2 regions of the Desulfofundulus sp. TPOSR genome follow, and region 2 is predicted to be linked to the other one. Evidence: a T-box and tRNA genes for the amino acid it is inferred to sense, from the RefSeq annotation. Region 2 holds a T-box; the other holds one or more tRNA genes.
The links. A T-box is a leader RNA that pairs with one kind of tRNA and senses whether it is charged. The one in region 2 lies ahead of metG (methionine--tRNA ligase), so its partner is inferred to be a tRNA-Met.
Positions count from the first base shown of each region.

Region 1: it encodes a tRNA-Met, which carries the amino acid that the T-box ahead of metG (methionine--tRNA ligase) is inferred to sense. The anticodon was not compared.

Region 1 covers NZ_JAAOEF010000004.1:179,327-183,738, reverse strand. Annotated here, with positions in the region: gene G7K71_RS16690 (serine hydrolase) at 1-695, shown strand, start outside; gene pdaA (delta-lactam-biosynthetic de-N-acetylase) at 761-1,735, opposite strand; tRNA gene G7K71_RS16680 (tRNA-Thr) at 2,168-2,243, shown strand; tRNA gene G7K71_RS16675 (tRNA-Tyr) at 2,255-2,340, shown strand; tRNA gene G7K71_RS16670 (tRNA-Met) at 2,426-2,501, shown strand; tRNA gene G7K71_RS16665 (tRNA-Thr) at 2,504-2,579, shown strand; tRNA gene G7K71_RS16660 (tRNA-Met) at 2,694-2,770, shown strand; gene tuf (elongation factor Tu) at 2,938-4,140, shown strand; gene rpmG (50S ribosomal protein L33) at 4,354-4,412, shown strand, end outside.
Region 2 covers NZ_JAAOEF010000001.1:1,360,376-1,364,787, reverse strand. Annotated here, with positions in the region: gene G7K71_RS06705 (initiation control protein YabA) at 1-19, shown strand, start outside; gene rsmI (16S rRNA (cytidine(1402)-2'-O)-methyltransferase) at 16-879, shown strand; gene G7K71_RS06695 (AbrB/MazE/SpoVT family DNA-binding domain-containing protein) at 959-1,213, opposite strand; T-box leader at 1,393-1,697, shown strand; gene metG (methionine--tRNA ligase) at 2,100-3,701, shown strand; gene G7K71_RS06685 (TatD family hydrolase) at 3,698-4,412, shown strand, end outside.

The DNA of each region.
Region 1 (4,412 bases), on a different contig from region 2:
TCTACTTTAAGGACCTGCACTCCGGGGCCAGCTTTGATATCAACGGTGATGAGCCCATAACTGCCGCCAGCACGGTGAAGGTACCCGTGGTTCTCTACTTGAATCATCTCGTCGCCCAGGGGAAGCTGGACTGGGATGACCGGGTGGTTTATGACAGCAAACAGGACTATCAAGGGGGAGCCGGGATTCTGCAGTTTTCCGCCCGGGACGGCGACAGCTATTCCCTGCGGGTACTGGCCAACCTGTCCATAACCATCAGCGACAACATTGCCTACCGGATGCTGGTGCGCCACCTGGGTAAGGATAACGTGGCCCAATTTATGCGTGACCTGGGCGGGCAAACCGTGTTCCCGGGCGGGGAGAATATCACCACTGCCCGGGACATGGGCCGGTATATGGAGGCGGTGCTGGAATTCAGCCGTGAGCATCCCGCCCTGGGAGAGCGCCTGTTGGATGATATGGCCAACCCCATTTACCACGTGGGTTTGCCCGGTAGACTCCCGCCGGAGGTAAGGGTGGCCCATAAGGAAGGGGATGTCTGGGGTGTGGCCAACGATGCCGGGATTGTTTTTGCCGAACACCCTTACATCCTGGTGGTGCTGTCCAAAGGGGAAACGGATGTGGATAAAGGATTTGCCCGCATCGCGGAGATTTCCCGGATGGTCTATGACTACCAGGTTAATCTGAAGCGGTAATGCTGCGCAAAAGGCCTGGCGATTCTCAAGTTACGCCAGGCCCTTGTTTTAGTGCCGGCAAACCGCTAAGCTTTTTTCGCCACCAGATCATCCAGCGTCTTAAAGGTGTACCCCTGGGCCCTGGCGTCTTTAAGGATACGGTCCAGGGCTTCGGTGTTGTCCCTGGATACGGCGTGCAGCAATATTACCGCCCCGTTGTGCAGGTTATCCATTACCGACTGGTAGGCTTCCTGGGAACCTCCGGGCATGGGTACCCAGTCCACCAGGGCCAGGCTCCAGAAAATGTTGTAATATCCTAATTGCCTGGTTACCGCCAAAGTGCGCTCACTGTATTCCCCCTTGGGCGGGCGCAGGTATTTCATCTTCTTCCCCGTCAGCTTTGTGAAAAGTTCTTCCACCGATTGCAGTTCTTTCTTGATCTCCTCATCGCTGATATCGGGCAGGCTGGGATGGTTCATAGTGTGGTTGCCCACGATGTGCCCTTCAGCCGCCATACGCTTGACCAGCTCCGGCTGGGTTTTGACGTAATGCCCGGTCACAAAGAAGGCGGCTTTGACGTTGTTGGCTTTGAGAATGTCCAGTATTTTGGGCGTGTAGCCGTTTTCATAACCTTCGTCAAAGGTCAGGTAAAGCACCTTTTCACCGGGACTGCCAATCCAGTAGGCGTCATACCGGGCCAGGGTGTCGCGGATTGCTTTGGGCATTTCCGGTTGCTGGTGGTTGTCGTTACGTTTAATGCCCCAACCGCGGCGTGCGTTGGACAAGGAAGTAGTGGTCTGGCCGGTCTTTTTATTGCCGGTGGCACCTTTCTTTTCATTAACATTTTCCGGGATTTGAGCCTTTGCCTCATTTTTTGCTGGTTTTACTGCCTGTGAAGGGGGGGGATTTGCCGTTGTTTTTTCCCCCGCAGGTTGGGAAGAATAGACCCCAGTAGCACTGGACTTTGGATTTTCCGCCGCCAGGTACATCTTGCCGGCGTAAAACCCACCGGCAATTACAGCCATTATAAGTGCCACGGTTGCTTTAGCATATCGGGACAACGGATTTTCCTCCTTGATAGTAAAAATATCTAGCATTAGCTTGGGCAGGGAAATAAGGAATTATTCCCGGGTCCTGATCCAAAAAATTCGACACCTTTTGCCACCGCCCCTCTTTTGGTATATTATTTTTAAGGGCGTTTCACGGGAAGCCCGGCTGCCCGCTGAACTTTGCCTGTATACCTGACGTTTACTTAAGCCTAATACCAGGGCAGCTTCAAAGGTTGAGATCTGACCCTCCAGAGCCCGCTGCAAAACCAGCATCCGCTTCAGTTCCGTCTGTGACAGGGTAACCATCTCCTTCATACTGACATTTTTACTGACGGATTTTACCCTGACAATATCACAGACGGATCACACAGGCTGCGGTGGAGGTATTGACACGGTGAGGCTTTTCTGTTATCATAATAACTGCGTCTGAAGTTATTGTGCCATGCCGGCGTAGCTCAATTGGCAGAGCAGCTGACTTGTAATCAGCAGGTTGCGGGTTCGAGTCCCATCGCCGGCTCCAGTTTTTCCCGTGGAGGGGTTCCCGAGTGGTCAAAGGGAGCAGACTGTAAATCTGCCGGCTGACGCCTTCGCAGGTTCGAATCCTGCCCCCTCCACCAAGTACCTGCTTATTCTTCAGGACCGGACTTCTTCAAATAAGGGTTTGAAAAAGTTCCGGTTCTGTGTTATAATATAATTTGCCGACGCGGGGTGGAGCAGCCGGTAGCTCGTCGGGCTCATAACCCGAAGGTCGTAGGTTCAAATCCTACCCCCGCAACCAATGCCACTATAGCTCAGTCGGTAGAGCGCGTCCTTGGTAAGGACGAGGTCACCGGTTCAATCCCGGTTAGTGGCTCCAGTTTCAGAGGTCAGAAGTCGGAGGTCTGAGGTTGGAAGGAGCCGCCTGGCGACAGGGGAACTCAGGTGGACAGCAATTCTGACTTCCGACATCCGACATCTGACTTCCGCTCATGGCGGCGTAGCTCAGTTGGTTAGAGCAAGCGGTTCATACCCGCTGTGTCCGGGGTTCGAGTCCCTGCGCCGCTACCACTACAGAATCGCCAGCGTAAAAGCTGGTGATTTTTATTTTGGGGAGCAGGAATTTTAAGCCCTTTAGCGAATTTTGTGTTCTATGGCTTATTGCATGATTTAAAGAAAAGTGGTAATAATTTAGAAGTGTGTAAAAAAGTGGGTTTCAAGGAGGAGGAAAGAGAGTCATGGCCAAGGCCAAATTTGAGCGGACGAAACCCCACGTAAACGTAGGGACCATTGGACACGTTGACCACGGGAAGACCACTTTGACGGCAGCCATCACCACGGTGCTGGCCACGGTGGGCAGGGCGCAGGTGAAGAAATACGAAGAGATCGACAACGCTCCGGAAGAGCGGGAGCGGGGGATTACCATTAACACGGCCCACGTGGAATACGAGACGGAAAAGAGGCACTATGCCCACGTGGACTGTCCGGGCCACGCGGACTACGTGAAGAACATGATCACGGGTGCGGCCCAGATGGACGGTGCGATTCTGGTAGTATCGGCGGCGGACGGTCCCATGCCCCAGACGCGGGAGCACATATTGCTGGCCCGGCAGGTGGGTGTGCCCTACATTGTGGTGTACATGAACAAGGCGGACATGGTGGACGACGCGGAACTTCTGGAACTGGTGGAGATGGAAGTGCGGGAACTTCTGTCCACCTACGAATTTCCCGGGGACGACGTGCCGGTGATCACCGGTTCGGCGTTAAAGGCACTGGAATGCGGCTGCGGGAAGCGGGAGTGCGAATGGTGCAAATCGATCTGGGAACTGATGGACGCGGTGGACGAATACATTCCGACGCCGCAGCGTGACATTGACAAGCCCTTCCTGATGCCCATAGAAGACGTGTTCAGCATCACCGGTCGCGGCACGGTGGTGACGGGGCGTGTAGAGCGGGGCACGGTGAAGGTGGGCGACGAAGTAGAGATAGTGGGACTGATGGAAAAGCCGAAGAAGACGGTGGTCACGGGAGTGGAGATGTTCCGGAAGATCCTGGACCGTGGGGAAGCTGGGGACAACATTGGATGTCTGCTGCGGGGTATCGACCGTAAAGAAGTGGAGCGGGGGATGGTGCTGGCGAAGCCCGGGAGCATCAAGCCGCACACCCACTTCAGCGCGGAAGTATACGTGCTGACGAAGGAAGAAGGTGGGCGGCACACGCCGTTCTTTAACGGGTACCGGCCGCAGTTTTACTTCCGGACGACGGACGTGACGGGAACGATAACGCTGCCTGAAGGTGTGGAGATGGTGATGCCCGGGGACAACGTTCGGCTGGAGATCAAGCTGATCACCCCCATTGCCATTGAAGAAGGGCTGCGCTTCGCCATCCGGGAAGGTGGCCGTACCGTCGGAGCCGGCGTGGTCACCCAGATTATTGAGTAACGAGCAGCAGCGAATGGAGAAACGGATGAAGAAGGAATTGCCTGTCGATTCCTTCTTCATTGCTTATATATAAGTTTACTTATGGAAGGCTATGGTTACACTTGTTGTTTAGAGGAGTCACTATTGACATCACCGGGGAATTATGTTACAGTGGATAAGGTTAATTCCAGGGAGTTTTTTGCAAGTGTTTTTTAGTTTTAGGAGGTGGCCAGGATGCGGGTTAGTGTTACTCTGGCCTGCACGGAATGCAAACGCCGGAACTACACCACCAC
Region 2 (4,412 bases):
ACGGGAGGGGGGAAGGTGAGTCAACAGGGAATCCTCTTTCTCTGCGCCACCCCCATTGGCAACCTGGAGGATATTACCCTGCGGGTTCTGCGGATATTGCGGGAAGTGGACCTGATTGCGGCCGAGGATACCCGCCACACCAGAAAGCTCCTGGCCCATTACGACATACACACACCGGTGGTCAGCTACCGCGAACAAAACCGCCGGCAAATGGGCCGGTATCTTTTAAGCCTGCTGGCGGCCGGCCGGAGGATCGCCCTGGTTTCCGATGCCGGCATGCCGGGTATATCCGACCCCGGGGAGGAACTGGTTTCCCTGTCCATAAGCCAGGGTATTCCAGTGGTGCCCCTGCCCGGGCCCAGCGCGGCCCTGGCCGCCCTGGTGGCCTCTGGTCTGCCCACCTCTTCTTTTTGTTTTGAGGGCTTCCTTCCGGCGGCAGCCGGTGCCCGGCGCCGAAAGCTGCAGGAGTTAAAGGGAGAGAGGCGGACCATTATTTTTTACGAAGCCCCCCACCGTCTTTTGGAAAGCCTTTCTGATATGGTTGAAATCCTGGGAGAGCGGCAGATTGCCGTTGCCCGGGAGCTGACCAAAAAATATGAAGAAATCTGGCGGGGTACATTACCCCAGGCAGTGGAACACTTTCGCCTCCACTCTCCCCGGGGCGAGTTTACCCTGGTGGTGGCCGGCGCCCGGGAAGAAGAGGCCGCGGGTACACGGGATGAATCCTGGCGGGGGCTTTCACTGCAGGAGCACGTTGCTCTCCTCCAGGTGCAGGGTATGGATAAAAAGGCAGCTATCCGGGAGGTGGCCCGGCTGCGGGGAATGTCCCGGCGGGACGTTTACAACCAGGTGGTTCGGGACGGTGAAGGAAACTCTTAAGGGCCGGTTGGTGATCAAAATCCCCTCCCACCCGGCCCTTCGCCATGGTCATTTAAGGTTATGATAATTTTATGATTCCTTACATGGCCTTGGCATTTTCAAACATTTCCACGGCACAGTTCCGGCATACCAGCTTGCCGCGGTAAAGCTGTACCTCCGCCGCGTTGCCGCAGAAGACGCAGCCGGGCTCGTACTTCTTGAGGATAATTTTTTCGTTGTCTACGTAGATCTCCAGGGCGTCCTTTTCGTCAATCCCCAGAGTTCTCCGTAACTCGATTGGAATAACCACCCTCCCCAGCTCGTCCACCTTTCTAACAACACCCGTTGACTTCAAAGTCTTTCCCTCCCCTTAAAATTTACATAGATCGACAAGAAACTAGTTTATCATACAAGTAAATGGTACCAAGTTACCCAGTTAAAGTCAATATGTTTTTGGCTTTTTTTGTATAAATTTTTCGCCTGAAGGGAAAACTTGACAAGTCAAGGCTTTTTTCAATACAATCTAGATGTTGGGAACAGGTGATGAAGGGGAAGAGTAGAGCTGCCAGTACCCGTACAGAGAGCGGGGGTCAGGTGAAAACCCGCCGGGGAAGACAGTTTGAACATGGCCCCGGAGCTGCCCGCTGAACGCCCTCAAGGCCCAAAGGGGCACACTTTTTCAGTGAAGGGTCAGTAGGTGGGGCCGGGTTGAGCGCCCGTTATCCATGCTTGCAGTATCGCCGTAAAGGTTTTGCCCTTGCGGCCGTACTGGGCAAGGCCCCGGACCGTGAGGCCGGGGTGAATCTGGGTGGTACCACGGAAAGATCTCCGTCCCGGTAAACTGGGCGGAGTTTTTTTATGGCGGAGCGGGGCAACGGTGCACTGATCCCCGCTCGCTCCAGTGCTCCGGGCCAGGCGAAACATCGGCTTACCTATCCTTGCCTGCCGTTTGCACGCGCTCGCTCCGTTCGCCTCGCAGGCCAAACTAGCGCTCGACCTCGGGCTCCGGCGGGGTTCCCGGCCCATTCAGCATCCATGCTTCAGGGGCCGGCCTCGGGCATCCATGCCCTCGGCCCCGCCTCCGCCCTCGGCCTCGCTAAGTTTGGCATCTGCTCGGCTCAAAGTCGCTCGCTTCGTGCAAAACGGCGGCCATTTTCTGTTTTTTCCCTACGGTGACGGCCGTCCCTCGCCGCTCCAGTGCTCCGGGACGACTGCCGCTCTTACCAGTATTTCAGCCTGCAATGGAACTTAAATATCCGGCTGCTAGGAGGGATCTGTTTTTGCGCAAAACGTTTTATATCACCACACCCATTTACTATCCCAGCGACAACCTGCATATCGGCCATGCCTACACCACCGTGGCCGCCGATGCCATGGCCCGGTTCAAACGCCTCACCGGCTACGACGTCTGGTTTTTAACCGGCTCCGACGAGCACGGCCAGAAAATTGAACGCACCGCCCGGGCAAAAGGTATGACTCCCCGGGAATATGTGGACAGGATTGTGGCCGGGTTCAAACACCTGTGGAAAAAACTGGACATCAGCTATGACGACTTCATCCGCACCACCGAGGAAAGGCACAAGCGGGTAGTCCAGGCCATTTTCCAGAAGCTTTACGACCAGGGGGACATTTACAAGGCCAGCTACGAGGGCTGGTACTGCACTCCCTGCGAAACCTTCTGGACGGAAAGCCGGCTGGAGGAGGGCAACTGCCCGGACTGCGGCCGTCCGGTGGAGCTGGTGCGGGAGGAGAGTTACTTCTTCCGCCTGTCCAGATATGCCGACCGGTTGCTGCAGTACATCGAGGAAAATCCTCATTTCATCCAGCCCGTCTCCCGGCGTAACGAAATGATCAGCTTTATTAAAAGCGGTCTGGAAGATTTGTGTGTTTCCCGCACCACCTTCGACTGGGGCATCCCGGTGCCCTTCGACCCCAGACACGTGATCTACGTCTGGGTGGACGCCCTGACCAACTACATCTCGGCCCTGGGCTACGGCAGCGAGGACGACAGCCTTTTCCGCAAGTTCTGGCCGGCCGACGTCCACCTGGTGGGAAAGGACATCGTACGCTTCCACAGCATCATCTGGCCCATTATCCTTATGGCCGCCGGCATTGAGCTGCCCCGGCAGGTGGTGGGACACGGGTGGCTCCTGCTGGAGAGCGGGAAGATGAGCAAATCCAAGGGCAACGTGGTGGATCCCCTGGTCCTGATTGACAGGTACGGAGTGGATGCCATCCGCTACTACCTGCTCCGGGAGATGCCCTTTGGGGCCGACGCCTATTACTCCGAGGAATCCCTGGTGCAGCGCATTAACATCGACCTGGCCAACGACCTGGGCAACCTGGTCAGCCGCACCCTGGGTATGATTGAAAAGTATTCCGGCGGCGTGCTGCCACAGCCCGGGCCGGCGGAAGGCGTGGACCGGGAACTAATTGAACTGGCCGAACAAACCCCTGCGGCGGTGGAGGAGCTGATAGACCGCCGGGAGCTGTCCAGCGCCCTGGGCGCCATCTGGAAACTGGTCAACCGGGCCAATAAGTACGTCGACGAAACGGAGCCCTGGGTTTTGAACCGGGATCCCGCCCGCCGGGAGCGCCTGAACACCGTGCTCTACAACCTGGCGGAAAGCGTGCGCTTTATCGGCGTGTTGATCACCGCCTTTATGCCCAATACTCCCGGCCGGATCTGGTCCCAGCTGGGCATTGCCGACCAACCCGGGCTCCATACCTGGGAGTCCTTGAGCTGGGGGCGTCTGCCGGCGGGATTAAAGGTGCGGCGGGGCGAAGCCCTCTTCCCGCGCATTGATCTGAAGACCCTGGAAAAGGACAGGGGGTTAGCATGATTCACCTGATTGACAGCCACGCCCACCTGGACGACCGCAAATTTGAGGCCGACCGGGAAGAAATGCTGGACCGGGCCCAAAAGGCCGGCGTGGTGCAGATAATCAATGCCGGTTACGATCTGCCTTCCTCCGCCCGATCCATAAATCTGGCTGCAAAATATCCCTTTATATTTGCCGCCGTGGGCATCCATCCCCACGATGCCGGGGGGGTCCCAGAGGATTACCTGGGCCGGCTGCAGGAAATGTGCCGCCGGCGGGGTGTGGTGGCCATCGGGGAAATCGGCCTGGACTATTACCGGGACTTGAGTCCGCGGGACGTGCAGCAAAAGGTTTTCCGGGAGCAGCTGGCCCTGGCCCGGGAGCTGGGCCTCCCGGTGATCATCCACGACCGGGACGCCCACGGGGACATTTTGGACATCCTGCGCAGGGACGGCGTCGGGCCGGCCGGGGGAGTAATGCACTGTTTTGCCGGCAGCTGGGAAATGGCCAGGGAATGTATGGCCATGGGCCTTTACATCTCCTTTGCCGGGCCGGTGACCTATCCCAATGCCCGCCGGCCCAGAGAGGTGGCCGCCCGGGTGGATCTTTCGCGCCTGCTGGTGGAAACCGACGCTCCTTACCTCACCCCCCAGGCCCGGCGGGGAAATCGCAACGAGCCGGCCTATGTGCGCTATGTAGCGGAGGAAATAGCCGCGTTAAAGGGCGTGACCC